DNA from 3 places in the Pantoea sp. C2G6 genome. Region 3 is predicted to be linked to each of the others. Evidence: predicted binding sites of a transcription regulator. Region 3 holds the regulator's gene; each other region holds the start of a gene.
The links. The regulator LexA, encoded in region 3, represses DNA repair genes until DNA is damaged. The targets are predictions, from matches to a motif close to TNCTGTATGTACATACAGNA.

Region 1 (10,127 bases), on a different contig from region 3:
AGCCTGTCGGTGGCGGATAAACTGGCGATGATGGAGCGTTATATCGGTAAACGGGTGATCGATGCCGTGGTGGTCAGCCCGGCCGCCGACACCCGCAACATCGAAAACCGCCTGATCGTCCGGGAGCCGCTGGAGGCCGCCGACATTAAATATCGTCACGACCGCCAGCTGCTACGGCTGGCGCTGGAACACGCCATTCAGAGCTTTGACGGCGCTACGAGGCCGCAATAAACAGCGTCCGCAGCTCATGCAGCTGATCGCGCACGCTGGCCGCCTGTTCGAACTCCAGGTTTTGCGCGTGCTGCTGCATCTGTCCCTCCAGCTGGTGGATCTTCTTCTGCAACGCCTGTGGGGTAAGCGACAGGAAATCCGCTTTGGCTTCCGCTTCCCCCGGTCGCGCCGGTTTCGCTTTGCCGCGGGTTTTCACCACGTTCTGGCCCAGTTCCAGAATATCGGTGATCTTCTTGTTCAGGCCCTGCGGCACAATGCCATTATCAATGTTGTACTGCTGCTGTTTCTCGCGACGGCGTTCGGTCTCTTCAATGGCGCGCGCCATCGACGGCGTGATTTTATCGCCGTAGAGAATCGCCTTGCCGTTGATGTTACGCGCCGCACGACCAATGGTCTGGATCAGCGAGCGCTCCGAGCGCAGGAAGCCTTCTTTATCGGCATCGAGAATCGCCACCAGCGAGACTTCCGGCATATCCAGCCCCTCACGCAGTAAGTTAATGCCCACCAGCACATCAAACTCACCCAGACGTAAGTCGCGGATAATCTCCATGCGCTCGACCGTGTCGATGTCAGAGTGCAGATAGCGCACCTTCTCGCCATGCTCGGTCAGATACTCGGTCAGATCCTCCGCCATGCGTTTGGTCAGTACCGTCACCAGCACACGTTCATTGATCGCCACCCGCTGGCGGATCTCTGACAGCAGATCGTCCACCTGGGTCGCCACCGGACGCACTTCGAGGATCGGGTCCAGCAGGCCGGTCGGACGCACCACCTGATCGATCACTTCACTGCCCGATTTCTCCAGCTCATATTTGCCCGGCGTGGCCGAAACGTAGATGGTCTGCGGCGCCAGCGCCTCAAACTCCTCAAACTTCATCGGGCGGTTATCCAGCGCTGAGGGCAGACGGAAACCATACTCCACCAGCGTCTCTTTACGCGCCCGGTCCCCTTTGTACATCCCGCCAATCTGGGGAATGGTGACGTGTGATTCATCCACCACCAGCAGGCCATCCGCCGGCAGATAGTCGAACAGCGTCGGCGGCGCTTCGCCCTGGCCGCGCCCGGAGAGGTAGCGTGAGTAGTTCTCAATGCCGGAGCAGTAGCCCAGCTCGCTCATCATCTCCAGGTCGAACTGGGTTCGCTGGGTAATACGCTGCTCTTCCAGCAGCTTATTGTTCTCCAGCAGCACCCGGCGGCGATCCGCCAGCTCTACCTTAATATCTTCCATCGCCTGCAAAATCCGCTCGCGCGGTGTGACGTAGTGGGTTTTGGGGTAGATGGTGAAGCGCGGCACCACCGACTCGATCTGACCGGTCAGCGGGTCAAACAGCGACAGACGCTCGACCTCCTCATCGAACAGCTCGACGCGCAGCGCAATATCGTCCGATTCCGCCGGGAAAATATCGATCACCTCACCGCGCACCCGGAAGGTGCCGCGCTGAAACGCCTGATCGTTGCGGGTGTACTGCAACTCCGACAGGCGACGCAGAATGCTGCGCTGATCGATAATCATGCCGCGGGTCAGGTGCAGCATCATCTTCAGGTAGAGGTCGGGATCGCCGAGGCCGTAGATGGCCGACACCGACGCCACCACGATCACGTCGCGCCGCTCCAGCAGCGCTTTGGTGGCCGACAGACGCATCTGTTCGATATGTTCGTTAACCGAGGCATCTTTTTCGATAAAGGTGTCGGAGCTGGGCACATAGGCTTCCGGCTGATAGTAGTCGTAGTAGGAGACGAAAAACTCCACCGCGTTGTCCGGGAAAAACTCTTTCATCTCACCGTAGAGCTGAGCCGCCAGCGTTTTGTTGGGCGCCAGCACCATCGTCGGACGGTTGAGGTCGGCAATCACGTTGGCTACGGTGAAAGTTTTCCCCGAACCGGTAACGCCTAATAGGGTCTGATGGGCCAGTCCATCTTCCAGCCCCTCTTCGAGACGACGGATCGCCTCAGGCTGATCGCCTGAAGGTTTAAAGGCGGAATTCAATTTAAAGGCTTTACTCATGAATGCATTTCCTGCTGGAGAAGTCGGCGGGCAGGCACTTATTTTACTCGGCTATGGTGATTTTGCCAGAAAATAATACTGGATATAAAAACAGTGTTGATGCAAAGTAGCGCGCAGATTGGATGCTTTTCCCGCCACGATGCGCTGACGGCTTAGCCGCCGCGGTTGTTGCGCAAGGTTATCCCCAGGCGGAGATCGGATTTAACATTTGTCAATAGAGCGTCATAAAATTACAGTTCGGTTACCTGACAGATAATTCTCAGGCTTGTTTTTTACTAACTATATGATTTTATTCAAATAACCTCATAAGGCCAGATTCTCGTCATTATGTTACCAGGCCCCGTATTTCCTCGCTTCCAACTGGTTTTCATTACCTAATGCACAAGGTTATCCACAGGAATGGTGGATAAGTGATGGCAGCCCCGCCGCCATCAGCTGTGTATAATTTTTCCCTGCCCCGCTGCCCCGACCAAAATAATTTTTTTTGCGCTAAATTTGCCGCCCGGCACAGCCGGATTATTCTGCATTTTTCCCCTGACGCCCGCCGCACCGCGCAAATTTACCGCACAAAGACTACGATTCTTAATCAGATTCGCTCGCTTATCACCGCCCTCTGCACCAGCAACAGCGCCCGCAGGCACCGCAAAAGTGCAACGGTCTGCTTTCCGGGGGAAATTGATAAGTTTTTCTCAACTTTCATCCCGGCCTGACGCTATTGTCATCGTTATCCTGATCCCTTACAGATCTGGCCTGGGAATTGCAGGACTCTCTGGCATCACCGCGCATCCTGCGCAATGCAACAGAGTGCAATGGCGAGGCGGCCGTTGCTGATGACTTGTTTGCCAGACGACGCAGAGCGGAAGCAATCAGGCTAACGATCGGGAAGGAGTGTGTCAGATGCTGAGTCTACGTTCGGTAAATCAATTTTACGGTCAGAACCATATTCTGTGGGATGTTGACCTCGATCTCTCGCCTGGCACCTGTACCGGCGTGCTGGGTCGGCCTGGCATGGGTAAAACGACGCTGGTGAACTGCATCATGGGCAGATTACCGATCAACAGCGGGTCGATCTTCTGGAAGGAGGATGGCTCCCCCCCGGAAGATCTGCTGCGGCAACCGGCTGAACAGCGCGCGCAGATGGGAATTGGCTATGTGCCGCAAGGCCGACACATTTTTACCCAGATGAGCGTGGAGGATAACCTGCTGATTGCGCTGCTGGCGGGGGCCAGCCACGGCGATCGTCATCGCGCCATTCCTGAAATGGTGTTTGACCTCTTCCCGGCGCTCTACTCACTGCGCCAGCAGCGCAGCGGCGATTTGCCGATCGATCAGCAGCAACAGCTGGCGCTGGCGCGCGCGCTGGTGCTCCAGCCAAAACTGCTGATTCTGGATGAGCCGACCGACGGTATGTCGCCGTGGCTGGAGGAGGAGATGGGCAACCTGATCCGTCGACTTAACCTCGACTACGGGCTGACCATCCTGTTACTGGAGCAGCGCCTGTCGCTGATCCGCCGCGTAGCAGACTATTTTCTGCTGCTGCATCGTGGCCGCAATGTGGCGCAGGGCAGTATGGCGCAGCTCGATGACCATACCGTCGATAAATGGCTGACGGTGGCCTGATGAGCCAGGCGCTTACTCAGGCAGCCTCAGATAGTGGCCACACTCCGCCTGCTGCGCCGCATCGGTGAGGTAGGGAATGGTGCCCAGACAGGGCGCGGGCAGTCGCTGCCTGAGGCTGCTGAGATACTCCTGATAGCGTTTACCGGGTGGCTCGACGGTGTTGGCAATCCAGCCCGCCAGGGTTAACCCGCGCGCCCGCACCGCATCTGCGGTCAGCATCGCGTGGTTGATGCAGCCGAGTTTGATCCCCACCACCAGAATAACCGGCAGCTGTTCGCTGCTGACCCAGTCCGCAAAGGTGTGCTGCTCTGACAGCGGGGTATACCAGCCGCCCGCCCCTTCCACCAGAATCCAGTCAGCCAGCGGCTCCAGCGTGGCGAGTCCGGCAGAGAGCGCCAGATGGGTGATTGGCCGGCCCTCTTCGGCGCTGACGATATGCGGTGAGGTCGGCTCGATAAACGCCAGCGGATTCACCTGCTGATAGCTTAACGGCACGCTGCTGTAGCGTTGCAGGGCCAGCGCGTCGCTGTTACGGACCCCTTCGGGGGTCATTTCGCAGCCGGACGCGACCGGCTTATAGCCGGCACAGCGATAGCCCGCCGCGGCGGCCGCCTGTAACAGGGCGCCGCTGGCGACGGTTTTACCGACTTCGGTGTCGGTGCCGGTGATAAACCAGCGTTTCATGATCTGCTTACTCCATAGATGAGATGGTAACTGAGGCGGAAGCCGTGCCGATCGCGCGGCCAGTGCGCCTCTAACGCGGTCAGCCGCTGGCGGGTTAAAACCCGCCCGTCGCGCCCGTGGTGCAGGTGGGTGGCACCGATTCCCTTCAGGGAGCGCATGGCGCTCAGCGCATCGGGGAAATGCAGCGTGACGACCTCTGAGGTGCAGCTCAGCTGCTGGTTGTGGCAGGCTGAGGCGATCTGCGGCTGACTGAGAAAACGGTTGGCGTGTGGCAGCGCATCCAGATGGGACCAGGCCTCATGCACCTCCTGCAACGATCCGTCGCCAAGCGTGGAAAAGAGCAGCGTGCCGCCGGGCCGCAGCACCCGCCGGAACTGGCTCAGCGCCCGATCAAGATCGTCGCTCCACTGCACCGCCAGGTTGCTCCACACCAGGTCCATGCTGTTATCCGCCAGCGGCAGCGCGTCGATGTCGCCCGCCAGATAGTGCTGCGCCGCGTGGTTTTCCCGCGCCTGTTGCAGCATCTGCGGTGAGAGATCCAGCGCCGTCACCTGTTTGCCGCGCTCGCGCCACAGCCGGCTGTACCAGCCGGTGCCGCAGCCGGCATCCAGCAGAGAGGGACCGCTCTGCGCCGGGGCGTGCGCCAGTAGCGCATCCCCGCTGAGCCGTTGCAGGGCGGCATGGGCGTCGTAGTGACCGGCGGCACGCCCGAAGGCGCGCGCCACCGCGCGCTTATCAACCGGCAGCGTCATGCAGCGCCTCCAGCAACCGATCGATATCCTCTGGCTGATGCGCCGCCGTCAGGGTGATGCGCAGCCGGGCAGTGCCCGGCGGAACGGTGGGTGGCCGGATGGCGCTGACCCAGCAGCCCGCCGCCGCCAGCCGCGCCGACAGCGCCATCGCCTGGGCATTTTCCCCTACCAGCAGCGGCTGAATCGCACTGTCCGTGTTCATCAGCTGCCATGGCAGCGAAGCCGCACCGCGCCGGAAGCGCTGAATGTTCTGCTGTAAACGCTGACGCAGCTCATCCCCCTGCTGTACCTGATGCAGCGCCGCCTGGAGCGCGGCGGCCTGCGCCGCGGGCATGGCGGTGGAGTAGATCAGATGACGGCTGAATTGCAGGAAATAGTCGGCGGTCGTCGCGTCGCACAGCAGCGCCGCGCCGCTGACGCCAAAGGCTTTGCCGAAAGTGACCACCAGCAGTTCCGGTTTCACGCCCTGCTGCCAGCAGCTGCCGCGCCCCTGCTCACCCACTACGCCGATGCCGTGCGCATCATCCACCAGCAGCCAGCCTCGTGCCTGGCGCGTCTGCTCGGCCAGCGCGGCCAGCGGCGCGCTGTCGCCATCCATGCTGAAAATTCCCTCGGTCACCACCAGGGTTTCGCCGTCACAGGGTGCGGCGAGCCGCGCCGCCAGACTCTCCGGCGCGTTGTGGCTGAACCGCCGCAGCTGCGCCGGGCTATGGCTGGCGGCATCCAGCAGCGAGGCATGGCTGAGTCTGTCGGCGAGGATGCGGTCGTTTTTTTCACCCAGCAGATGGATCACCGCCTGATTAGCGGCGAAACCGGAGATAAAGAGTAGCGCGCGGTCGTAACCGAGCCAGTTGGCCAGCGCCTCCTCCAGCGCGGCGTGCTGCCGGTGGTAGCCGGTGACATGGCCCGACGCGCCCGCCCCCGCCCCGGCCTGCTCTGCCCCCTGCTGCCAGCCAGCGATAACCGCCGGATGCCGGGTCAGGCCCAGATAGTCATTGCTGGAGAAGTGGGTGTAGCAGCGCCCGCCGCTGTGCAGGGTGCGGGTAGTCTGCTGATCGATGACCGGGCGTTGCCGCCAGCCATCGCTGGCACGGCGCTCTGCCAGCGCCTGCCCGATACGTTGCTGCCAGCTCATCACTGCGCCGCGTTGTAGAACTGTTCTGTGTCGGCGTGCAGCAGCTGCTCGCTGAGATGCTGCTGCTGTTGCTGATCGCCATGCGAGGTATGAGTATGCTCCGGGTTCAGCCCCAGCTTGCGGAACAGCACCCGATCTTTATCCTCTTCCGGGTTGGGCGTGGTCAGCAGTTTGCAGCCGTAGAAAATCGAGTTCGCGCCCGCCATAAAGCACATCGCCTGGGTCTGCTCGCTCATCTGTTCGCGGCCCGCCGAGAGGCGCACGTGTGAGGTTGGCATCATGATGCGCGCCACCGCGATGGTGCGGATAAAATCGAACGGCTCGACATCATCGTTATCCGCCAGCGGCGTCCCTTTGACCTTCACCAGCATGTTGATCGGTACGCTCTCCGGCGGGGTCGGCAGGTTGGCTAACTGCACCAGTAGCCCGGCGCGGTCATCTACGGTTTCGCCCAGGCCCACAATGCCGCCTGAACAGACTTTGATCCCGGCGTCACGCACTTTGCCCAGCGTATCCAGCCGCTCCTGATAGCTGCGGGTGGTGATAATCGAGCCGTAGAATTCTGGCGAGGTGTCGAGGTTGTGGTTGTAGTAATCGAGACCGGCGCCCGCCAGCCGCTGCGCCTGCTGATCGCTGAGCGTGCCCAGCGTCATGCAGGTCTCCATTCCCATCGCCTTCACCCCTTCAACCATCTTTTCCAGGTAGGGCATATCGCGCTCGTGCGGGTTTTTCCAGGCCGCGCCCATGCAGAAACGGGTCGATCCGGCCGCCTTCGCCTGACGCGCCGAGGCCAGTACCTCTTCCACCTCCATCAGACGTTCCGACTCCAGACCGGTCTTGTAGCGCGCACTCTGCGGGCAATATTTGCAATCTTCCGGGCAGGCGCCGGTTTTAATCGACAGCAGGGTACTGACCTGCACCTGACGCGGGTCGAAGTGCTGACGATGCACCCGCTGCGCTTCAAACATCAGTTCGAGAAAAGGTTGTTCAAACAGCGCCTGAGCCTGTGCGATTGTCCAGCGTTGAGCCATTACTTACTCCAAAAAAAGGGTGTCATCCCGACGAAAAGCAGGGTTATACTTGTAAACTATATTTTTTTATTTTGGTTTACAACTCCGATGTTCACTGCTGAAGATGCCCTCTTTGACCGCCAGCATATCTGGCATCCCTACACCTCGATGCAGGAGCCGCTGCCCTGCTATCCGGTTGTCGCCGCGCACGGTTTTCAGCTGCAACTGGCTGACGGGCGTGAGCTGGTGGATGGCATGTCATCCTGGTGGGCGGCGATCCACGGCTACAACCATCCGCGCCTCAACCGGGCGCTGACGGAACAGGCCACACAGATGTCGCACGTGATGTTTGGCGGCATTACCCATCCGGCGGCGGTGGCGCTCTGCCGTCAGCTGGTGGCGATGACGCCTGCGGCGCTGGAGTGCGTCTTTCTGGCCGACTCCGGCTCGGTGGCGGTGGAAGTGTCGATGAAGATGGCGCTGCAATACTGGCTGGGGCGCGGCGAGAAACGCCAGCAGTTCCTGACGCTGAAACGCGGCTACCACGGCGATACCTTTGCGGCGATGTCGGTGTGCGACCCGGACAACTCGATGCACAGCCTGTGGCGCGGCTATCTGCCGGAACATCACTTTGCCGAGGCGCCAGCCTGCGGTTTCGATGATGAGTGGCAGAGCCAGGATTTCGACGATTTCGCCCGGCTGATCGCACAGCATCACCACCAGCTGGCGGCGGTGATCCTCGAACCGATTGTGCAGGGCGCGGGCGGCATGCGTTTCTACCATCCGCGTTACTTACAGCAGGTGCGGGAAGCGTGCGATCGCTATGGCGTGCTGCTGATTGCCGATGAGATCGCCAGCGGCTTTGGCCGTACCGGCAAACTCTTTGCTTGTGAACATGCCGGGATTACCCCGGATATTCTCTGCGTCGGCAAAGCGCTGACCGGCGGCATGATGACGCTGGCCGCCACCCTTACCACCCGCGAGGTGGCCGACACCATCAGCCGCAGTGCCGCGGGCTGTTTTATGCACGGCCCGACCTTCATGGGCAATCCGCTGGCCTGCGCGGTGGCGGCGGAGAGCCTGGCGATGCTGGCAGAGGGCGACTGGCAGGCGCAGGTGGCGAATATTGAGCGCCAGCTGCGGGCTGAACTGCTGCCGCTGCGCCACGCGCCGCAGGTAGCGGACGTGCGCGTGCTGGGGGCGATTGGCGTGGTGGAGACCCGTCGGGCGGTAAATATGGCGGCGCTGCAACAGTTCTTTGTTGAACAGGGCGTCTGGATCCGGCCGTTTGGCCGGCTGATCTACCTGATGCCGCCCTACATCATTACCCCGCAGGCGCTGAGCAGGCTGGTGCAGGCGATAGCCGCCGCGCTGGAACATCCGCAACATTTTGTCTGACCGCTGCAACCGCCGACACTTTTGGCTATGATGAAAGGCTATTCATCGACAGCGAAGGAGATGTGATGCGCATTTTTAGTCAGGATTTTAATGACGGCGAGAAGATGCCTGAAAAGCATGTTTTCAACGGCATGGGGTATCAGGGCGAGAATATCTCTCCCCATCTTGCCTGGGAAGACGCGCCGGAAGGCACCAAAAGTTTTGTTGTGACCTGCTACGATCCTGACGCGCCGACCGGCTCTGGCTGGTGGCATTGGGGGGTCGCCAACATTCCGGCCAGCAGCACGTCACTGCCGCAGGGTGCCGGTTCCGGTAAAGCCTCACTGCCAGCGGGTGCCGTGCAGACACGCACCGATTTCGGTCAGGCGGGCTACGGCGGCGCGGCACCGCCTCCGGGCGAAACCCATCGCTACATTTTCACCGTGCATGCGCTGGATGTGGAGACGATTGAGGTTGATGAAGGTGCCAGTGGCGCGATGGTCGGCTTTAATGTCCATTTCCACGCGCTGGCGAGCGCCTCGCTGACCGTGAACTACCAGTAATTACGCCGCTCCTCTCCCGTGCGGGAGAGGAGCATTCAGTGGCCTGCTACGCCTGCAACTGATGGATCACCACCCACATCGGTCCCTGCCCCACCGCATAACGTCCCAGCGGCTGTAACAGCCCTTTGGGTTCGGTAATACGATAAACTTCAATGTGATGTGATTTCTGTCCCGCCGCCACCAGATAGCGCCCGCTGTGATCGATATTAAAGCCGCGCGGCTGGGTTTCGGTTGGCTGGAATCCTTCCAGCGTCAGATGATCGCCCTTATCGCTGACGCTGAAGACCGCCAGCGTGCTGCTGGTGCGATCGCAGGCGTAGAGGAAACGGCCATCCGGTGTCAGATGAATATCCGCCGCCCAGCGCGTGCCGCTGAAGTCCGGCGGCAGAATGTCCAGCGTCTGCACCCGCGCCGCGCCATCGTTGCTTAGCGCCCAGACGTCGACGGTGCTGTCGAGTTCGTTGACGCAATAAGCGTACTGGCCGTTGGGATGGAACTGCATATGACGTGGCCCCGCGCCCGCCACGGTGTTCACCTGCGCAGGCTCGCGCGGCGTCAGCTGACCGTCCGCGCCCAGCGTAAACAGGCAGATGCGATCCTGCTTGAGCGCCGGTACATAGAGCGTCTGGTTGTCATTGTCGATATTGGCGGAGTGACACCCTTCCAGACCGTGGATCACCTGCAACGGCGCCTGCGGTAACCCCTGTTCATCAATCGGGCTGACGCTGACGCAGGCGTCATTGTAGGAGC
Region 2 (10,127 bases), on a different contig from region 3:
GGCAACTTTGACTATCTGATGGGCGCCAACATCGATTTCCGTAACAACGCGGTCAGTGAAGAGCTGAAGTATTGGGCGCGCTGGGTGATGGAACAGGTTCCCTGCACCGGTTTCCGGCTGGACGCGGTGAAGCATATTCCGGCCTGGTTCTATAAGGCGTGGATCGATCACATCCAGGAAGTGGCCGAAGAGCCGATGTTTATCGTCGCCGAATACTGGTCGTTTGAAACGGAGAAATTGCAGGAGTATGTGCATCAGGTGGAAGGCAAAACCATGCTGTTTGATGCGCCGCTGCACATGAACTTTCATCAGGCGTCAACGGCGGGCAGCGCCTACGATATGAGCCAGATCTTTGCCAACTCACTGGTGGTGGCCGACCCGTGGCATGCGGTGACGATTGTGGCCAACCACGACACCCAGCCGCTGCAATCGCTTGAAGCCCCAGTCGAAGCCTGGTTTAAACCGCTGGCCTACGCGCTGATCCTGCTGCGTGAGCAGGGTGTGCCGACCATCTTCTATCCCGATCTGTTCGGGGCCACTTATGAAGATGAAGGCGGCGACGGTGAGAAGCATAAGGTTGAAATGCCGGTGATCCCGGAACTGGAAGGGTTGATCCGCGCGCGTCAGCAGTATGGCTGGGGCGTACAGACTGACTACTTTGATCACCCGAACTGCGTCGCCTTCAGCCGCAGCGGCACGGAAACGCAGCCGGGCTGTGTGGTGATTATGTCCAATGGGGAAGCGGGCGAGAAAAGCGTGCCGATGGGCGAAAGCTACGCCGGTAAGGTGTGGCGTGACCATCTGGCTAACCGTGAAGAGACCATTACCGCGGATGAGCACGGCACGGCGCTGTTTACCTGTAACGGGGGCAGCGTCAGCGTCTGGGTTGTCGCGGAATAACAGTGAAAAAAGCCCCGGCGGGTCTGCCCTGCCGGGGCTTTTTCTTTCACCTGTCAGCGCATTTACGACCGGGCGTTATTCTCGGTAATCGCCGTGCGCAGCAGCTGCGGCTCGATATTCTGGATCACCGTGGCTTTCGGCTGCTTTGCCACCTCTTCCAGCGCCTGCTGGCACTCCAGGGTCGGACGCGCCACTTTACGCAGCGTCAGCCCGTCATATTTCAGCTCACCGTTTTCAGCCTCCAGTGGCATCACCCGGTTCTGCCGCGTCACGTTAACGTAGTCCTGACTCAGCAGCGTCAGCTTGCCCGGCTTAGCGATTACCCGTTGCCACTGACGGCAGTCCAGCGTTGAGCCATCCGCATTGACAATCAGGCTGGCGATCGCCTGATCGCTAATCAGATTGCTTTGTGGGCCACTACTTTGCCAGTTCCCTTGCAGATTAGCCGGTGCCGGCGTCTGCACCGCGCTGCTGTAATCGTTGATTTGCGCACAACCGCTCAGCGCCAGCGCGGCAATCAGCATCCACTTTTTCATGTTAAATCCCTAAGATCGCGTCAATGGCGGCTACGTTATAATTTTTCCACTCTGTAGCGCAAGGTGTCTGCGCGATTGTGCCATCACCCGCGCATCGCTGCGTCACTGTTTACCGGTCAGCAGACCCCGTAACCGCCTGGTCACAGCGGGATGCCCCAGCGCTGACCGCGCCGCGGCTCCTGACAACTCGGGCGCAACCCGCTACACTGGCGCGCTGCAACAGACTTTCAGGAATCCGAAGATGAAAACGCCAGAAGCTTACTACGCGCAGGCGCGTGAGATGTTTTTTACCGCGCACCCCGATTTCCAGGCTGCCCTTGATGAGTTAACCGAAAGCGATGCCCGCGCCGCCAATCTGTCGCTGCGTCAGTTGCGTGAATGGCATGCGGAACGTATCTATGCCGCCTTTTTACGGCAGAAAAATCTGGATGGGATGATCTTTTCTATTCAGCTGGCTGAGCCGGATAAAGCGGTGGCCGCCGAGGCGATTGAAACTTATCTCAAATCCCACGCGGCGTCGCTGGGGATGAGCTGGGAAGAGTTTTGCATTAAAAACGAGCTGTAATCAGCGTTGCGCTGAAGATGCATTGGTCATACACCTCCAACCAGTGTCAGCGCTGCGGATAAGGTTGTACTAACTGCATGAAAGCGGATAACGTCAGCCTGCGACTCAGGTCGTGATTGACCTTTAACGAATAGTGCTGATGCACTGCCTCTGTAGGTGTGGTCTGATTTCTACCTCCAGAGGCGAATTTTTTATCCGCCCTTACCCTTCATCTTCCGTCGCTTTCCCCTTCACTTCCACATACTTCGCCACCGCCAGCAGACGATTGATGTGCGTCAGCAGCAGATCGACATCAGATTGCAGAAACTCGGTGGATGAGCGAGATGCGGTGACAATGGCGTCCTGAACGGTTTCGGTGATAGTCAGCGAGTTATCCTGTTTCGCCTGCACCAGCAGCGCCGCAACCAGCAGTGACTGCGCTTCAAGCTGGGCCGTCAGCTCCTTCGCGTCGACGTCCATCTTTGCCAGTTTTAGCAGAATATCAATAACCAGTTGTCGCATCGCAAATCTCCTGAAAAGTAAGCCGCCATTATGTCGTGATGCTGACGCATTTTGCCAGTCGAAGATTGAGCTGGCGACGACATAAAAATTTACGTGAAATCACGCGCGCCGCCTTGCTACTGTTTTTATTTACAGTATTATATGTCAGCGATTTTGCCCTGAATGGATTGCCATCATGTTTGTTGAATTGATTTATGACAAGCGCAACGTTGCCGGTTTGCCGGGTGCTCGTGAAATGATTCGTGAGGAGCTGGAGAAGCGGGTGCATCGGGTGTTTCCTGACATTGAAGTCAAGGTTAAGCCGATGGAGCGTAATGCGATTGATACCGATTTAAGTAAGAACGATAAGGCGACAGTTGCGCGGATTGTTGAAGAGATGTTCGACGAAGCGGAAATGTGGCTGGTGGCCGATTAATCCCTTAGCGGCCACCGCATCAGTTAGCGGGAGATAGCTTAGCTCTCCTGCTCGCTGTGATTAATTTCAATCTCGATGTCCTGAATAGCGGCATCCAGATCTTCCAGCAGTTTCCCCTGCTTGTTCAGCAAGGCATCAATACGGTCAGCATTGGTTTTGTCTTTGTATTCACCGGCATCAAATGCCAGCCAATGGCTGGAAAGTGTCTCCGTATTGGTCTGCGCATAGTGGCGCATCTCTTTCAGCTGAGAGGCTACGTCACGCAGGTAGTCGGTTTTGGTCTTAGTTTCTGTTGAATCGCTCATGCTTATTATCCTTTTGATCGTTTATCCAAAGTGATCGGGCTTAGCGGTTCACTAACCGGCCAATCAACGGGCCGCATTCAGATACAAATGTTGCCCGAAGATTTAAAACTAGTCGATAATAGCGAAGCCGCACTAAGAATAATCGGAAGTTACGGTCTCCTGTTCATTTTTCCCGCAGAGGGTTCACTTTCGATCACCACCTCTTTCACCTTGTTGACCGTCTGATCGGCGGTACGTTCCGGTATCGCATCCAGCTTATGCTGCAACTTTCTGACCTGATCGGTGAGCAGATCAACCCTGGCATCACGTCGCGCCGCGACATCGCGATAATCTTTGCGGATCTCCTCTACCCGCTTATTGGCCGCGTTACTGACATACAGAAACAGAATCGTCATCAGGACACAAATCATTGAGCAGCTGAGCAGAATACCGCCGAGAATGACTTTGCGCCGGTAGAACATGGGAGCCAGAGTGCTATTTATCGAGGCCATCGCTGCGATCCTCCAGAGTTGAGATAAGCCGATCGACTTCATTGCGAAACTTGTCGCTGTGATCGGTTTCCGTCATTGCCAGTAAAATACCGACGGCGTTTTTGATTAGCCGAAGATCGGTTTCGAGCGTCGAGATACGACGCAGATTTTTGTCATGCCGCTGACGAAGCTCATCGTTCTCTTCCCTGATGCGTAGGTTGCTCTCTTTCAGCAGGACCACCTGCTCTTTGTAGCTGGTGATAATTTCACCCCCGGCACGATTGCTGGTCACGATTGACGCGATCCCTGCCAGAAGCGGTTTCCAGAACAACGCCGCTGCGCCCCCGCCCAGAACGAGCGCCCCCATACTGGTAATCAGACTACTCTCCATGCCACACCCCTTTATCCGGTAAGGTCACTGGAACTTAATTGCGTGCAAAAAACACGTTCCCCGCATGAAATTTAAGATTGCTTAAATACCAGGCTTAAGTATACTTAAGCCATTCTTAATCACAAGTCAAGCTGATGAAAAACGAAACGTTAGGCGACCGCATTCGCCACCGCAGAAAAGCCCTGGAACTGACGCAGAAACAGCTGGCGCAGCAGGTGAAAGTCTCCCACGTGGCGATTTCGCAGTGGGAAAAAGAGGAAACGCTGCCGCGCGGTGAAAACCTGCTGCGGCTGGCTGAGGCGTTGGGGTGCGCACCCGCTTTTCTGATAGACGGAGATGGCCCTGTTTTTAGTGAAAACGCCTGGGCCGGGCTTTATCAGATCCCGCTGCTCGCTCAGCGTGACGTCGCGCACTGGCGCAGCGATGCCAGTCAGGTTAAGCATGAATTACTGATGCACAACGACATGGCGCTCTCTCAGCAGAGCTTTGCCGTGCGGGTGGATGAGCAGGCGATGACGCCGGCGATATTGCCACTGGATGTGGCGATTGTTGATCCCTGCGTCTCTCCCCTGCCCGGCGACACCGTGGCCGCGTTACAGCACACCAGGCTGTTGCTGCGCACCTGGCGGCAGCGCAGCACGGTCAATGACCAGCCGCTGTTTGAACTGGCCCCCGCCAATATCAACTATCCGCTGCTGCACTCCGATCAGGATGCGCTGACGCTGCTGGGCACCGTGGTGGAGCTGCGCCGCTATCGTCAGCAATAAAAAACCCGCCATAGGCGGGTTAAATTTTTCAACGCACAGCAAAACTACGGCAAACAGCAGAGGATTACAGGGCTTCAGTCAGCCGATCGACAACCACATTGCCCTGCATGTCGGTCTGCATAATCCGGTAATTTACCGGCCATGAGCGGCGGGTGCTGAGTTTATCAAACAGTTTCACGCCGCCCTTTTTCTCACCCCGGGCATTCACAATGGTCCATTCGGTGATCTCTTCCTGGCCGCGATTTTTCAGGCTTCGGCAATCTTTTTCTACCAGCTGATCTTCAGCTTCAATCTTTAAATAGTCTCGTAACATAATTTCTATCTCCTGGTAACGCAGGTCACTATATGCTTTTTATTAATCCGTTCAATCGAATTTATTAATCGAACAGCTTGTGACCTGCGTCATGACCTTTTGTCTGTTCACGTTGCTGACTCCTGCCGTTGGCATAGCGCGACGGTAGCGACAGAAACGCAAAGCAGGGAGGTGAGAAGCGCCGGCTGGCCCGTCCGGCGCAGGCTTTTTGTTAACTAAAATCAGATGCGGCTATCGGGATGGGCTGGCTGGTCTAGACTTAAGAGACTGGAACCCAAGGAGCGACTCATGTTTAAACACAACACGAATGAAGAACGTAAACACGAAGGTGAAGTGAGCAAAAGCCTGCCGGAAGCCGCCCCTAACGCGGGCAATGCCTATGAAGAGGATGATCATCCCGCTACTGACGCGCCAAAAGATCATGGCGAAGTTCCACGTAAGAATGATGACAGTGAAGATGATAAAAAAGATCCGTATCAGGCGGATTAACAGCCTGCGCGCCCTGAATCGGGCGCGCCAGGTCTGGTCTTCAGAATAGCCTGCGCAATTCTGCGCCAGCATCACCAGTGACAATCCTTTTTCTGCTGCGATTGTTCAGGAGTCATTCCCTTTCTGACCGCCGATGCCGTGAGGTCTATTCCACCTTGTCACAATCATAAGCACCACGGATGCGTATCTGACTCTGGCTGGTGCGAACGATTTCTGCCCTTAATATCCCCTTGCCGTCACTCAGCGTCTGCTCCATATCCAGCATGCCGGGCGCTTTGCTGTTTTTAACCTGCAATCTGACCGTCGCGTTGTCGTAGTCACCCTTCTCTTTGTGAAAAGCGACCTTCTGACTTTTCGCGCGCTCACCGTTGACTGAAAACCAGCCTTTACTGTCCGCTTTAAAAAGAAAAGGCCCGCACTGCGTGGCAGAGAAGGCACTGGCAGATAACGCAAACAGAGCCGCTATCAGGAGGCATTTTTTTATCATTGTTCAGACGTCCGGCAAAGGGTGGGTAACGTGCGCCAGAAGAGGTTATCTGCTGACGGCTGTGAATGCGGAACAGTATAGCCAGTGACTGGCCATTTAACGTAAATCGGAGCGCGCCCGACAGGCTCAGCGACATTCAGCGCAGAGTAACCGGAAAGCACCCTTAAGCGCTTCAGCCTATCTTCCCTCCCCTGCTTTTGCCCGCTCCGGCCCCGGATGACTCAGCCAGATTCCGCTATGGGTATCACATCTTCGCGCAGTCTAAACAGATTGCCGGTTAGAGGTTGTTGTAACTAATGCCAGTAAAATAGTCCCGATGCCGGGCGATCTGCCGCCGGTGCGCTGTTGCTGAAGAGGCGCCGCCCTGGAACTCCCGGTAATGCAGAAAAAGTCATTAACATCTTCATCATTTGCATAATCAGACATTGTTTCCCAGGCTTAGCAGACACCCCCGACCAAGGAGAGACTATGTCAGACGAATATAAAAAATGCATTGAAGCCTGCTACCTGTGTGCGGCGGCATGTGACCACTGCGCCGCGTCATGCCTGCAAGAAGAAAATCTGGAGATGATGCGTGAATGCATTCGCATGGATATGCAGTGCGCCAATCTCTGCCGTCTGGCTGCACAGTTTATGACGCTGCAAAGTGAGTTTGCGAAAGAGCTCTGCAAGCTCTGTGCTGAAGTTTGCCAGAAATGTGGCGATGAATGCGGACAGCATCACCATGACCACTGTCAGGCGTGCGCCAAAGCCTGCCATCACTGTGCAGAGCAGTGTCGCAGCATGGCTGCTTAACCGCAGCAGGCAAAAACCCGCCCCCGAGCGGGTTTCTTTCTCTCCGGGATACGCGCAAAGCCTCCCGCGGGCGTCACCTCTGATCCTCTGTTGCGGCCCGACTCCCCGTTACGTTGCTGCGCCGGGTGCCGCTCTGCATCATTCAGCCTGAGTCGCCTCTTCCACTACACCTGCATATTCATAATATCGCTGTACGCCGACACCAGCTTGTTCCTGACCTGGATGCCCATCTGCATTGAGATAGATGATTTCTGTAGGTCGACCATCACATCGTTCAGCGCGATGCCCGGTTTCCCCATTTCAAAATCCTGCGCCTGGGTGCGGGCAGTGGTCTGGGTTTCGCTGATCTTATCCAGCGCGGCTTTCATGGTCGCGCCAAAATCGATCTGGTTAGTGGCTTCGCTGCTGCGGTTGCTGGCCTGCAACGAGGTCATCTGAAGTTGCTGTAACACACCGTCAATTGCCTGAATGGACATTCACGTTACCTCTTTCATGGGGGTGTAATTCATCAGTGGTGGCAAAGTTAGCACGTTGTCAATAAGACAAAGGCGCTAAATAACAGCAAAAAACCTACCTTATCCAGCCATCGAATTTTCCGTTTCAACAAATAATGCCTGGCATTGAAGTGGAATTTCTATTTACGCAGGTCAGGGAGTCTGTTTTGCCATCTCAACTTACCCGGTCAATTACGTCAGGCAGGAATCGGTCATGAATGCGAGTGCAGCCGCCACACCAGATCAAGAAAAGAAAGGCTTCGGTGACCTTCTCGCTCGCCTGCGCGCAAATCCGCGTATTCCTTTAATCGTCGCCGCTGCGGCGGTGATCGCGATAGTGATCGCGATGGTGCTCTGGGCGAAGCAGCCCAGCTACAGCGTGCTCTATAACAACCTCTCTGATGAGGATGGCGGCGCCATCGTCACTCAGCTGACGCAGATGAACATCCCCTATCGCTTCGCCGAAAACGGCGGCGCACTGATGGTGCCGGAAGCCAACGTGCATGAGCTGCGTCTGCGTCTGGCTCAGCAGGGTCTGCCAAAAGGCGGATCGGTGGGCTTCGAGCTGCTGGATAAAGAGAAGTTCGGTATCAGCCAGTTCAGCGAGCAGGTTAACTACCAGCGCGCACTGGAGGGCGAACTCGCCCGCACCATCGAATCCCTCGGCCCGGTGAAAAGCGCCCGGGTTCATCTGGCGATGCCAAAACCAACCCTGTTTGTGCGTGAGCAGAAAGCCCCTTCCGCTTCTGTCACCCTGACGCTGCAACCTGGCCGCGCGCTGGATGAAGGTCAGATTCAGGCGATCGCCCACATGGTTTCAAGCAGCGTCGCCGGTTTACCGCCAGGCAACGTCACCGTGGTTGATCAGGCGGGTCGCCTGCTGACCCGCTCTGATGCGGCCGGACGCGATCTGAATGACGCGCAGCTGAAGTATGCCGCCGAAGTGGAAGCGCGCTATCAGCAGCGTATTGAAGCGATCCTGAATCCGATTCTCGGCCAGGGCAACGTCCATGCGCAGGTCACCGCGCAGATCAACTTCGATACCAGCGAGCAGACCGACGAGAAATATCAGCCTAACGCCAATCCGTCCGCCACGGCGGTCCGCTCACGTCAGAGCAGCAGCAGCGATCAGTCCGGCAGCCCCTATCCGGGCGGCGTGCCAGGCGCGCTCTCGAATCAGCCTGCGCCAGCCAACACCGCGCCGGTAAATACACCTAACAATGGCGCGAATGGTCAGAACGCCAATGGCCAGAATGCCAACGGTCAGAACAACGCCGCGAACAACGGAACCCAGACCACCAGCACCGCCGCCGCCAGTTCGACGCCAACCAACTCGCGTCGCGATGAAACGGTGAACTACGAGCTGGACCGCACCATCCGTCATACCAAACTCAACGTCGGCGACGTGCAGCGTCTGTCGGTGGCGGTGGTCGTGAACTTCCGCGCCGATGATAAAGGCAAAGCCGTTGCGCTGAATGAGCAGCAGCTGAAGCAGATTGAAGATCTGACCCGCGAAGCGATGGGCTACTCCCAGACCCGTGGCGACAGCATCAACGTGGTGAACTCGCAGTTCAACACCACCGAACCGATGAGCACCGATCTTCCCTTCTGGCAGCAGCAGTCATTCTTTGATCAGCTGATGGAAGCCGGTAAATGGCTGTTGGTTGCCCTGGTGGCCTTCATTCTCTACCGCAAACTGGTACGTCCGCATCTGGTACGCAAACAGGCGGCTGAGAAAGCCATCGCAGAAGCGGCCGCAGCCCGGGCGAATGAGCAGGTGGAAGAGGAAGCCTTTAGTGTGCAGCTCAGCAAAGATGAGCTGGATCAGGAACGTAAGTCTAACAACCGCATGAGCGCAGAAGTGATGAGTCAACGCATCCGCGACATGTCTGAAAACGATCCGCGCGTTGTTGCGCTGGTGATTCGCGAATGGATGAGTAAAGAGCTATGAGTCTGACCGGAACCGAAAAAAGCGCCATCCTGATGATGACCATCGGCGAAGAGCGCGCAGCGGAAGTTTTCAAACACCTGAACCAGCGCGAAGTGCAACACCTGAGCGCCTCGATGGCCAACATGCGTCAGGTGTCGCACAAACAGCTGACCGAAGTGCTGCGTGAGTTCGAAGCAGACGCCGAGCAGTTCGCGGCGCTGAGCCTCAACTCCAACGAATACCTGCGCTCCGTGCTGACCCGGGCGCTGGGCGAAGAGCGCGCCGCCAGCCTGCTGGAAGATATTCTCGAAACGCGCGAAACCACCAGCGGCATGGAAACGCTCAACTTTATGGAGCCGCAGGCCGCTGCCGACCTGATTCGCGACGAGCACCCGCAGATTATCGCCACCATCCTGGTACACCTCAAACGTGGCCAGGCGGCGGATATTCTGGCGCTGTTCGACGAGCGTCTGCGTCACGACGTGATGCTGCGTATCGCCACTTTTGGTGGGGTACAGCCAGCCGCGCTGGCCGAACTGACCGAAGTGCTGAACGGCCTGCTGGATGGCACCAACCTCAAGCGCGCGAAGATGGGCGGCGTGAGAACCGCAGCCGAGATCATCAACCTGATGAAAACGCAGCAGGAAGAGGCGGTTATCGAAGCGGTACGCGACTTCGATGGCGAACTGGCGCAGAAAATTATCGACGAGATGTTCCTGTTCGAAAACCTGGTGGAAGTGGACGACCGCAGCATCCAGCGTCTGTTGCA
Region 3 (10,127 bases):
GATACCCCATTGCATGTTGCGCCACCTGATTGCTCAGCCCATCCAGCACCACCAGAATCGTTTTCATTCCGTTCCCCTGCCGCGTACTACTGCTGCATATTGATAATGACGTTTTCCTGCCACAGGCGCGGCAGCATTTTCGACGACTTATCCCAGGCGGCCTGATCCTTCACCGGACGGGCATTTTTGTATTCAGACTGCGGCAACAGGCGGGCCTGAACGTCGGCGGGCAGAGTCAGATGCTCGGCACGAATCGGACGGGCGTAACCCTTCGCCAGATTGATCTGGCCCTGGTCTGAGAAGATATATTCGCGCGTCAGTTTTGCGGCGTTAGGGTGTTTCGCATATTTGTTGATGATGGTGGTGTAGCCGGAGGTGACGGAGCCGTCAGACGGGATCACCACTTCGTAGCGATTGCGGTCAATCTGGTCACGATAGTTCAGGGCGTTAAAGTCCCACACCACCGCCATCTGCACTTCGCCTTTTTCGATATTGGCAATCACCGGATCGGTGACGCCAAGACGCCCCTGTTTTGCCAGGTCGGCAAAGAAGGCCAGCGCCGGTTTCAGGTTCTTCTCATCACCGCCTAACGCGTAGTTTGCCGCCAGGACACCGTTAGCAGCCTGAGCTGCCACGCCGACATCGCCGATAGTAACCACATACTTACCTTTTTTCAGATCGGCCCAGCTGTGGGGGATCTCTTTGACCTGCTGCTTGTCGATCAGAAAGGCGATAGTGCCGGTATAGGCCAGTGCCCAGTGACCCTCTTTATCTTTGGCCCAGGCGGGGATCTGATCCCAGTGGGTCGGTTTGTAGGGCTGAGTTACCCCTTTCGCCACCGCGATCGGTCCAAAAGCGGCACCCACATCGCCAATATCCGCGCTGGCGTTCTCTTTCTCCGCATCAAATTTCGCCAGCTCCTGCGCCGATGACATATCGGTGTCGCTGTGCTTAAGACCATATTTGCTGCTGATGTCGTTCCAGGTGTCTTTCCAGTTGGCCCAGCTGTCCGGCATCCCGACGCTGTTAACCTGGCCTTCACTGCGCGCCGCTTTTTCCAGTGCGGCGAGGTCATTATCGGCGGCCTGCGCAACGGGCAGGGTAAGCACTACAGCACTGGCTACTACAGAGGCGATAAACGCTTTCATCTCAGTTGCTCCGGGTGTAAGTTGATGGGCCTGGCTGGTCTAGTCCAGCAAGAACCGAGCCAATGTAGCCCCTGACTATGAACGATTTATGACAGAGCGGCGCTGTACAGGGGATGGGCGATGAAAGATGCGGCCCGTTCGCCCGTCACAGACGCATTTACCTGAACAGTGATAGTGCGGAACCGCACCAAAATGAGGCTACTGTGGTGGAGTCGATAGCACTCAAAACGGCGGAGGCGATCGCCAGCGCTTTACTGAGCCGTATTCAGGCGGGTGAGTTCAGCGGCGGGCGACTGCCGGCGGAACGCGCGTTAAGCGAAGCGTTCAGCACCACCCGGATAACCCTGCGTGAAGCGCTGGGCAAGCTGGAAGCACAGGGGGTGATCTACCGTGAACTGCGTCGCGGCTGGTTTATCGCGCCGCCGCGACTGATCTACAACCCACTGCACCATAGCCACTTTCATGCGATGGCCAGCGAGCAGGGGCGGCAGGCGACGACCGAGGTGCTGGCGGCAGAACAGGTGGCGGCGCAGGAGAGGGTGGCGACGGCGCTGCGGCTGGCACCCGGTTCGGCGGTTTACTGTATCCGCCGCCTGCGGCGCATCGACGGGCGCGCGGTGCTTTATGTGGAGCACTATCTCAACCCACGTTTTTTCCCTGGCCTGCTTGATGAAGACCTGACCCGTTCCCTGACCGATCTCTATGATCAGCGCTACGGGATTCGCTACGGCGGCGCGCGCTTTACTATTCTGCCTGGCCCGTTGCCGGAGGTCGCCGCTCCGCCGCTGAATGTGGCAACCGGCAGTCCGGGTTTGCTGATCACCCGCATCAACCGCAATCAGCAGAAAGAGGTGATTGACTGCGACTGCGAATACTGGCGCTACGATGCGCTCTGTGTCGATGTGGAAGCCTGAGTGGATATTGTGATTTGCGTCACACTCGCGCATGATAGCGCGCGCGAATAACTGCTTTTAAGGCGCGACATGAGTGACAAAAATCCCTGGGCCCGCAACCTTGCCACGCTACTGCAATGGGTGCTCAATCTGGGCCTGCTGAGTCTGGCGATTATCCTGATCGTCTTTCTGGGCAAAGAAACCATCCATCTGGCCAACGTGCTGTTTAATACCGGCGAGCAGGCTTCCTCCTATCTGCTGATTGAGGGAATTGTCATCTATTTCCTCTATTTCGAATTTATCGCCCTGATTGTGAAGTACTTTCAGTCCGGCTATCACTTCCCGCTGCGCTATTTTGTCTATATCGGTATCACCGCGATTATCCGTCTGATTATCGTCGACCATAAAAACCCCTTCGATACGCTCTGCTATTCTGCCGCGATTCTGATGCTGGTGATCACGCTCTGGCTGGCAAACAGCAACCGCCTGAAACGTGAGTAATCTCCCTGCCGTCTGCTATGACGGCAGGTGTTCCCATCGCGTCTCTGCGCTAAACTACCCACCTGAAAATGATTGGGAGTAGTGCTATGTCGCAAGACGCGCTCAGCTTATTACGTGCGCTTAACTGGCTGTCTCCGTCGCAGGCGACGCTGGCGCCGCCGTTGCTCGACTGGCTGATGGAAGAGGATTCGATGACGCGCCGTTTTGAACAGCACTGTCAGCGGGTCACGGTTCAGCCGCTGCGGGAAGGCTTTATTGAGGCCAGTGAGTTGGGTGAGGAAAGCGCGTTGTTGCCAGACGATGAACGCTTCTGGCTGCGCGAAATTCTGCTCTACGGTGACGGAGAGCCGTGGCTGGCGGGCCGCACTCTGGTGCCGGAAAGCACCCTCAACGGGCCAGAGGCGATGCTGCAACAGCTGGGCACGCGCCCGCTGGGGCGTTATCTCTTCTCCTCTTCGACGCTGACCCGCGACTTTATTGAGCCGGGGCAGGTTGAGGCGCTGTGGGGACGCCGCTCGCGTCTGCGTCTCTCCGGCAAGCCGCTGCTGCTGACTGAACTTTTTTTACCGGCGTCGCCGCTCTATCGCGATTTAGCCTGAGGATGTGTGGTGCAGAGTTTAACTATGAATAAATGGCGCGCTTACGCTCGCCTGATGCGTATCGATAAGCCGATTGGCACGCTGCTGCTGATGTGGCCGACGCTCTGGGCCTTATGGCTGGCTAAAATGGCGATCCCGCCATTGCCGGTGCTGGCGGTGTTTGTCGCCGGGGTGTTTGTGATGCGCGCGGCCGGCTGTGTGATTAACGACTACGCCGATCGCAAAGTGGATGGACATGTGGAACGCACGAAGCATCGTCCGCTGGCCAGCGGCGCGGTCAGTGCCGGAGAGGCGAAGCTGCTGTTCGTGATCCTGGCGCTGGTGGCTTTTGTGCTGGTGCTGACCATGAACCTGATGACGATCATGCTCTCGGTGGTGGGACTGGCGCTCGCCTGGGTTTATCCCTTTATGAAGCGCTACACCCATCTGCCGCAGGTGGTGCTGGGGGCGGCGTTTGGCTGGGCGATCCCGATGGCCTGGTCCGCAGTTAGTGAGTCCTTACCTCTGGTCTGCTGGCTGGTATTCTTTGCGAACATCTGCTGGACAGTGGCCTACGACACCCAGTATGCGATGGTGGATCGTGACGATGACCTGAAGATTGGCGTGAAGTCGACGGCGATTCTGTTTGGCCGTTTCGACAAGCTGATTATCGGCCTGCTGCAACTGGCGACCCTGCTGCTGATGGCGCTGGTAGGGATGATGCTGCATCTGAATGGCGCGTTCTACTGGACGCTGTTGCTGGCCGCCGCGCTGTTTGTTTATCAGCAGAAGCTGATCGCGCAGCGCGAACGTCAGCCCTGCTTCCAGGCGTTCCTGAACAACAATTATGTCGGGATGGTGCTGTTTCTCGGCGTACTGATGAACACGCCGCCGTTCAGCCAGATTTTCTGATAGCGCGTTTCAGGCATAAAAAAGGCGACCGCATGAGGTCGCCTTTTTACTGTGTACTATTGTCAGTCGTGTGCCACAGCCGTTTCAATCGTCATGCGGACATCGCTGGTCACCAGGTCAGCCAGGATGTGCCAGGTCGCCAGGGTCTGCGACACGTCAGCATCACCTTTATCGCTGATATAACCCTCATCGCGCAGCGTCAGGACCAGTGAGGTAAAGACCGCTTTGTCGAAGAACTCCGGGGCGTTGATACCGTGCAGCACCGACAGGCGCTGTGCCAGCGTACGGCTCTCTTTCTCCAGCGTGCCGCGGTTGATCGTCGGCTTGGCGCTGAGAATCGAGAAGGTGATGGCATAACGCTGGAGCGTTTCCCGCACCCCGGCCGCCAGCAGTTGCAGCGTACGGTAGCGGGCGGCGGTAAAGCGCAGTTCACCCGCTTCGCGCGTAATCAGGCCCTGACGCGCCAGCTCCTGACAGAGTTCTGCCAGCAGTTGCGGCAATTCGTCACTCTGCCAGCGCAGGAACAGCTCGCTCTTCAGCATCGGGTAGATCAGGCTCACCTGGCGCAGCAGCTCAGCTTCGCTCAGCGCCTGATGCTGCTGAACAATGGCGGCAATCAGCGACGGCATCACCAGCATGTGATGAATATTGTTGCGGTAGTAAGTCATCAGCACTGCCTGCTCACGCGGCAGAATGATGATGTCGCCGATGCTGTCCTTTTCGCTCTCAAACTTATTCATGCCCAGCGCGTGATCGAGCAGCGCTTCTGCGGAGAGATCGGGAACGGTGGCATTCGGCGAATAAGGCACGTTGCGCAGCAGCTGGGTATAGCACTCCAGCTGCTCGATCAACTGCTCGCGGGTAAGTGAGCGCTGACGTGAGGCGAGCAGGGCGGTCACACAGAGGTTCATGGCGTTGGCCGCGCCCGCTTCATTGATACGCACCATCAGCCTGGCGGCAATATCGTTGACGGTCGGCGTTAACCAGCCCGGACGCTGCGGTTCGATCGGGTCCACGGCGTCACGCCACTCCGGCACGCGCTTGTTGAGATAGTTGACCAGCGGCAGCGGTTCGCCAAAGTTCACGTAACCCTGACCGAGATTGCGCAGCTTGCGTAAGCCACGCACCATCTGCATAAAGCCCTCTTTCTCTTTGGCCGCGCCGCGCAGCTCTTTGGCGTAAGTGCCCACTTCCATCACATGCTCATAGCCGATGTAGATCGGCACCAGGGTGATAGGACGGTTGCCACCGCGCAGCATCGCCTGGAGCGTCATCGCTAAAGTGCCGGTTTTAGGATCGAGCAGGCGACCGGTGCGTGAACGGCCCCCTTCGACAAAGTACTCGACCGAATAACCGCGGGTGAACAGCTCGCCAAGATATTCGCGGAACACCGTGGCGTAGAGCTTGTTGCCTTTAAAGGTGCGGCGAATAAAGAAGGCGCCCAGCCGACGGAAAATCGGGCCGGCTGGCCAGAAGTTGAGGTTGATGCCCGCCGCAATGTGGGGTGGCACCAGGCCCTGATGGTAGAGCACATAGGAGAGCAGCAGATAATCCATATGGCTGCGATGGCAGGGCACATAGACAATCTCATGACCATCCTGCGCCAGCTGGCGCACCTTCTCGCCGCCGTTAACGTTGATGCCCTGATAGAGACGACTCCAGAGCCAGCCCATTACGCGGTCGGTGACGCGAATCGCTTCATAGGAGAAATTGGCGGCGATCTCTTCCATCATATCCACCGCGTTCTGCTGCGCTTTCTCATGGGAGATTTTTTTGCTGCGGGCCTCATCTTCCACCGCCTTTTCAATCGCTTTGGATTGCAGCAGGCGATTAAAGAGATCCTGACGCGCCGGTAAGCGCGGACCCACCGCCGCCAGCCGCTGGCGGGCAAAGTGAATACGCGCCACACGCGCCAGTTTCTGGGCGATCGACTGATCGGTGCCATGTTCGGTCGCCATCCGGCGCAGTGACACCGTTGGCGAGAAGCGGACAAAGCTGTCGCGTCCGTGCCAGATCACCGCAAAGAACTTCTGTACGCCGTTCAGCACGCGCAGGTGAGGCGTTGGCTCGCCCTGAACCTCACGGCCTGGCGCGCGGCCAAACATCACCGTGACCGGCAGCATCTGAATATCCAGCTCGGGATTATTGCGGTGCAGGTCGAGGTAATCGTGAAAGATCTTCACCGACTCCACGCTGGGCACAAAATAGGGGAAGACACGCGGGCCATCGTGGATAAAAACGTGGCGCGGCAGCAGTGAGCCATCAATCTCCAGTGGAGAGAGCGGGTCGGGCAGATGGTGCCGCAGACACTGCGCGCGTAAAGTCAGTAAGTCAGCCTTCGAATCATAAGGCAGAACGTACATAATAGGTCGGGTCGGATCCAGACCATGTTCAGAAACGGGATCGGCCGGAATGGCCTTACTTTTTACCAAAAACGACAGTGGTAAATTAAGCAGTTTGTAATAGAGTTTACGCCAACCTGACATAGACAACATGAAGCCTCTTGTTAGCAAAGCGCCGCAAGCATACCAGAAAGCGCAGCGAAGATCTGTGGTGGTGCCAATTGCACGCAGCCCAGACATTGACGTCAATCCGAAGAAAGGGTTCCCACATCATGGCAAATAATGCCACCGGTCTTATAAGAATCGTGAAAGCCGCAGGTTACTCATGGCAGGGGCTGCGTGCCGCCTGGCAACATGAAGCGGCGTTTCGCCAGGAGGCGCTGGCCGCGCTGGTCGCCATTGTCGTGGCCTGCTGGCTGGATGTGGATGTGGTCTCCCGCATTCTGATGATAGGGGCGGTGGTGCTGGTGGTCATTGTTGAAATCCTCAATAGCGCCATTGAAGCCGTGGTTGACCGCATCGGCCAGGAGCATCATCCGCTGGCGGGCCGGGCAAAAGATATGGGCTCGGCGGCGGTGCTGATCAGCATCATACTGGCACTGTTTGTCTGGATCGCGCTGCTCTGGACACATTTGCGATAAGCCTTCCAAAACCGCGCTGGGAGCGCGTTTTACCTGACAATCGGTTTCCATTTCGCCAATACCTGTATATACTCACAGCGACTGTATAAACAACCAGGGGGCGGGATGAAAGCATTAACCAGCAGGCAGCAGCAGGTCTATGACCTGATTCGCGACCATATTTCTTCGACGGGCATGCCGCCTACACGTGCGGAAATCGCCGCGCAGCTGGGCTTCCGCTCGCCGAACGCGGCAGAAGAGCACCTTAAAGCGCTGGCGCGTAAAGGGGTGATTGAGATTGTTTCTGGCGCTTCACGCGGCATCCGTCTGCTTATGGAAGAAGAGCCCTCTGAAGGCTTACCGCTGATTGGCCGGGTGGCTGCCGGTGAACCGATCATGGCGCAGGAGCATATCGAGACCCACTACAAGGTGGATCCGGGTCTGTTCAAGCCCTCAGCCGACTTCCTGCTGCGCGTCAGTGGAATGTCGATGAAAGATATTGGCATTATGGATGGCGACCTGCTCGCGGTGCATAAAACCCAGGATGTGCGCAACGGTCAGGTTGTGGTTGCCCGCATCGACGATGAAGTAACAGTGAAACGCTGGAAAAAGCAGGGTGCTATCGTGCATCTGCTGCCGGAAAACAGTGACTTCGACCCGATTGTGGTCGACACGCGCGCGCAGTCGCTGACGGTAGAAGGTCTGGCGGTGGGTGTGGTGCGCAACGGCGAGTGGCTCTGATTCTGATGCCCGCGTGCATTCGCCTGCTCTGATGCTATTCTGTCTGCCCTAATTTTGTCGCTGCCTCTTCGCAGCGACACTGAGCACGGAACGGCGAATGCGCTTTATTACGGCAACCGATAAAAACCTCTGGCGGCTCGCGCTGCCGATGATCCTTTCAAATATCACCGTTCCCCTGCTGGGTGTGGTCGATACCGCCGTTATTGGTCATCTCGACAGCCCGGTCTATCTTGGCGGGGTTGCAGTCGGGACCACTGTCACCAGTTTTCTCTTCATGCTGCTGCTGTTCCTGCGGATGAGCACCACTGGCCTCACGGCACAGGCGTTTGGCGCTGGAAATAAGCCCGCGCTGGCCCGTGCCCTGACGCAGCCGCTGCTGATTGCGCTGCTGGCTGGGCTGCTGTTTATCGCGCTGCGCTATCCCATTATTCAGCTGGCCACCCATCTGGTGGGCGGCGATCCTGAGGTGCTGAAACAGGCGGCGCTGTTTATTCAGATCCGCTGGCTGAGTGCGCCGGCTACGCTGGCTAACCTGGTGATCCTCGGCTGGCTGCTGGGCGTGCAATACGCCCGCGCGCCGGTCATCCTGCTGGTGGTGGGTAACCTGGTCAACATCCTTCTCGACCTCTGGCTGGTGATGGGTCTGCACTGGGGTGTGGCGGGCGCGGCTACCGCCACGGCGCTGGCGGAGTACATCACGCTGGGCGTCGGTGCGGTGATGGTCTGGCGGGTGTTAAAACTGCGCGGCATCACCATGGCAATGCTGAAGCAGAGCTGGCGCGGCGACGTTCAGCGCCTGCTGCGGCTGAACCGCGATATTATGCTGCGTTCTTTGCTGCTCCAGCTCTGTTTCGCCTCGCTGACCGTGCTGGGCGCGCGCCTCGGGCCGGACGTGGTGGCGGTTAACGCGGTGCTGCTGATGTTTATCACCTTTACCGCCTATGCGCTGGATGGCTTTGCCTATGCGGTGGAAGCCTTTGCGGGAGAAGCGCATGGCGCAAAAGATGGCAGCCAGCTGCGGCTCGTCTGGCGCTCTGCCTGCCGTCAGGCGGTGGTGGTGGCGCTCTTTTTCTCGCTGGTGTATGCGTTTTTTGGCCCGCAGATTGTCACGCTGCTGACCTCGCTTGAGACGTTGCAGCAAACTGCGGACCGCTACCTGTTCTGGCAGGTGGTGATGCCGCTGATCGGCGTCTGGTGTTATCTGCTGGATGGGATGTTTATCGGCGCGACCCGCGGGCGCGAGATGCGAAACAGCATGGTGCTGGCCGCGGCTGGCTACTTTCTGACGCTGCTGAGTCTGCCGCTGCTGGGCAACCACGGGTTATGGCTGGCGGTTACGGTGTTCCTCGCGCTGCGTGGCCTCTCCCTGTGGCTGATCTGGCGCAGGCACTGGGTTCAGAACAGCTGGTTTGACGCCTGAGCGGGCGGGCGCTGAGCGCAGCGGCTACGGATTATTCTGTATTATTCCGTCATCCTCGTTTTCATGACTACAATTAACTCTATACGGCGCAGTTAACCAGCGCTTTATAGCGTTATTTTGCTGTGTCGCGAAATAAACATTAAACCCGAGGATGGGAGGTCTGCTATGAATAAAGACGAAGCCAGCGGCAACTGGAAACAGTTCAAAGGCAAAATGAAAGAGAAGTGGGGCAAGCTGACCGATGATGATATGCAGGTCATCGAAGGGAAACGCGATCAGCTGGTCGGTAAAATCCAGGAGCGTTACGGCTATGCGAAGGAAGATGCAGAGCGTGAGGTAACGGACTGGGAAGGTCAGAACAAAGACCACCGCTGGTAAACCTCAGCAGAGGATTCCTGCCCGCCGGCATTACCCGGCCGGCAAAGCACAGGGATGTGTGCTACCCTTTTTTTCCGCGCTTTTTCCCTTCGCTCTGATGATCGTGCTGGCAGCTTTCATGCTGAGTACAGGCTTCCACTTCCGCACAGTTGACACACAGGCCATGCGCCTCAATCACGCTATGCCGTAAGGCAAACTGCGCTTCTCCCGCCAGCGTCGCAATAATGTTTTCTACGCCCTGCGCCTGTTTCTCGGTAACCGCTGCACAGCGGTCACATACCAGCATCACCGAGGTATGCGCCGGGGCCTCGAAATGGTGACACATCACGTAGCTGTTGTTCGACTCCACCCGATGAATGAAACCCTGCTCCAGCAGAAACTCCAGCGCCCGATAGACGGTCGGCGGTTTCGCCTGCGGTTCACTGACCCGCAGCTGATCCAGCAGATCATAAGCGCTGATAGAGCCTGGCTGCTCGGCCATCAGGCGTAACACCTCAGCACGCTGCGAAGTCAGACGCACACCGCGTTGCAGGCACAGCTTTTCCGCCTGGGTCATAATTTGCTGTGAGGTCATGTTTGACATGAAAATTCTCC

Region 1: uvrB (excinuclease ABC subunit UvrB) is a predicted target of LexA. The motif match lies at 2,313-2,332, and genes of this name have one in related genera.
Region 2: ACCW71_RS18540 (DinI-like family protein) is a predicted target of LexA. The motif match lies at 2,620-2,639, and genes of this name have one in related genera.

The regions. Positions count from the first base shown of each region.
Region 1 is NZ_JBGMNJ010000001.1:22,418-32,544, reverse strand. Features, by position in the region: gene ACCW71_RS00170 (gluconeogenesis factor YvcK family protein) at 1-231, shown strand, start outside; gene uvrB (excinuclease ABC subunit UvrB) at 215-2,236, opposite strand; gene ACCW71_RS00160 (hypothetical protein) at 2,650-2,946, shown strand; gene ACCW71_RS00155 (ABC transporter ATP-binding protein) at 3,134-3,856, shown strand; gene bioD (dethiobiotin synthase) at 3,869-4,540, opposite strand; gene bioC (malonyl-ACP O-methyltransferase BioC) at 4,537-5,292, opposite strand; gene bioF (8-amino-7-oxononanoate synthase) at 5,276-6,427, opposite strand; gene bioB (biotin synthase BioB) at 6,427-7,458, opposite strand; gene bioA (adenosylmethionine--8-amino-7-oxononanoate transaminase) at 7,546-8,835, shown strand; gene ACCW71_RS00125 (kinase inhibitor) at 8,901-9,377, shown strand; gene pgl (6-phosphogluconolactonase) at 9,424-10,127, opposite strand, start outside.
Region 2 is NZ_JBGMNJ010000018.1:26,481-36,607, forward strand. Features, by position in the region: gene amyA (alpha-amylase) at 1-900, shown strand, start outside; gene yedD (lipoprotein YedD) at 963-1,436, opposite strand; gene ACCW71_RS18530 (DUF6388 family protein) at 1,678-2,001, shown strand; gene iraP (anti-adapter protein IraP) at 2,203-2,502, opposite strand; gene ACCW71_RS18540 (DinI-like family protein) at 2,678-2,917, shown strand; gene ACCW71_RS18545 (hypothetical protein) at 2,956-3,222, opposite strand; gene ACCW71_RS18550 (hypothetical protein) at 3,372-3,713, opposite strand; gene ACCW71_RS18555 (hypothetical protein) at 3,697-4,083, opposite strand; gene ACCW71_RS18560 (helix-turn-helix domain-containing protein) at 4,218-4,850, shown strand; gene ACCW71_RS18565 (hypothetical protein) at 4,915-5,163, opposite strand; gene ACCW71_RS18570 (hypothetical protein) at 5,452-5,652, shown strand; gene ACCW71_RS18575 (hypothetical protein) at 5,798-6,139, opposite strand; gene ACCW71_RS18580 (four-helix bundle copper-binding protein) at 6,608-6,934, shown strand; gene fliE (flagellar hook-basal body complex protein FliE) at 7,099-7,410, opposite strand; gene fliF (flagellar basal-body MS-ring/collar protein FliF) at 7,643-9,379, shown strand; gene fliG (flagellar motor switch protein FliG) at 9,376-10,127, shown strand, end outside.
Region 3 is NZ_JBGMNJ010000013.1:24,976-35,102, forward strand. Features, by position in the region: gene ACCW71_RS15910 (alkaline phosphatase family protein) at 1-67, opposite strand, end outside; gene ACCW71_RS15915 (ABC transporter substrate-binding protein) at 87-1,148, opposite strand; gene ACCW71_RS15920 (UTRA domain-containing protein) at 1,355-2,062, shown strand; gene psiE (phosphate-starvation-inducible protein PsiE) at 2,132-2,542, shown strand; gene ubiC (chorismate lyase) at 2,629-3,141, shown strand; gene ubiA (4-hydroxybenzoate octaprenyltransferase) at 3,166-4,032, shown strand; gene plsB (glycerol-3-phosphate 1-O-acyltransferase PlsB) at 4,095-6,518, opposite strand; gene ACCW71_RS15945 (diacylglycerol kinase) at 6,647-7,015, shown strand; gene lexA (transcriptional repressor LexA) at 7,121-7,735, shown strand; gene dinF (MATE family efflux transporter DinF) at 7,833-9,155, shown strand; gene ACCW71_RS15960 (CsbD family protein) at 9,321-9,533, shown strand; gene zur (zinc uptake transcriptional repressor Zur) at 9,595-10,116, opposite strand.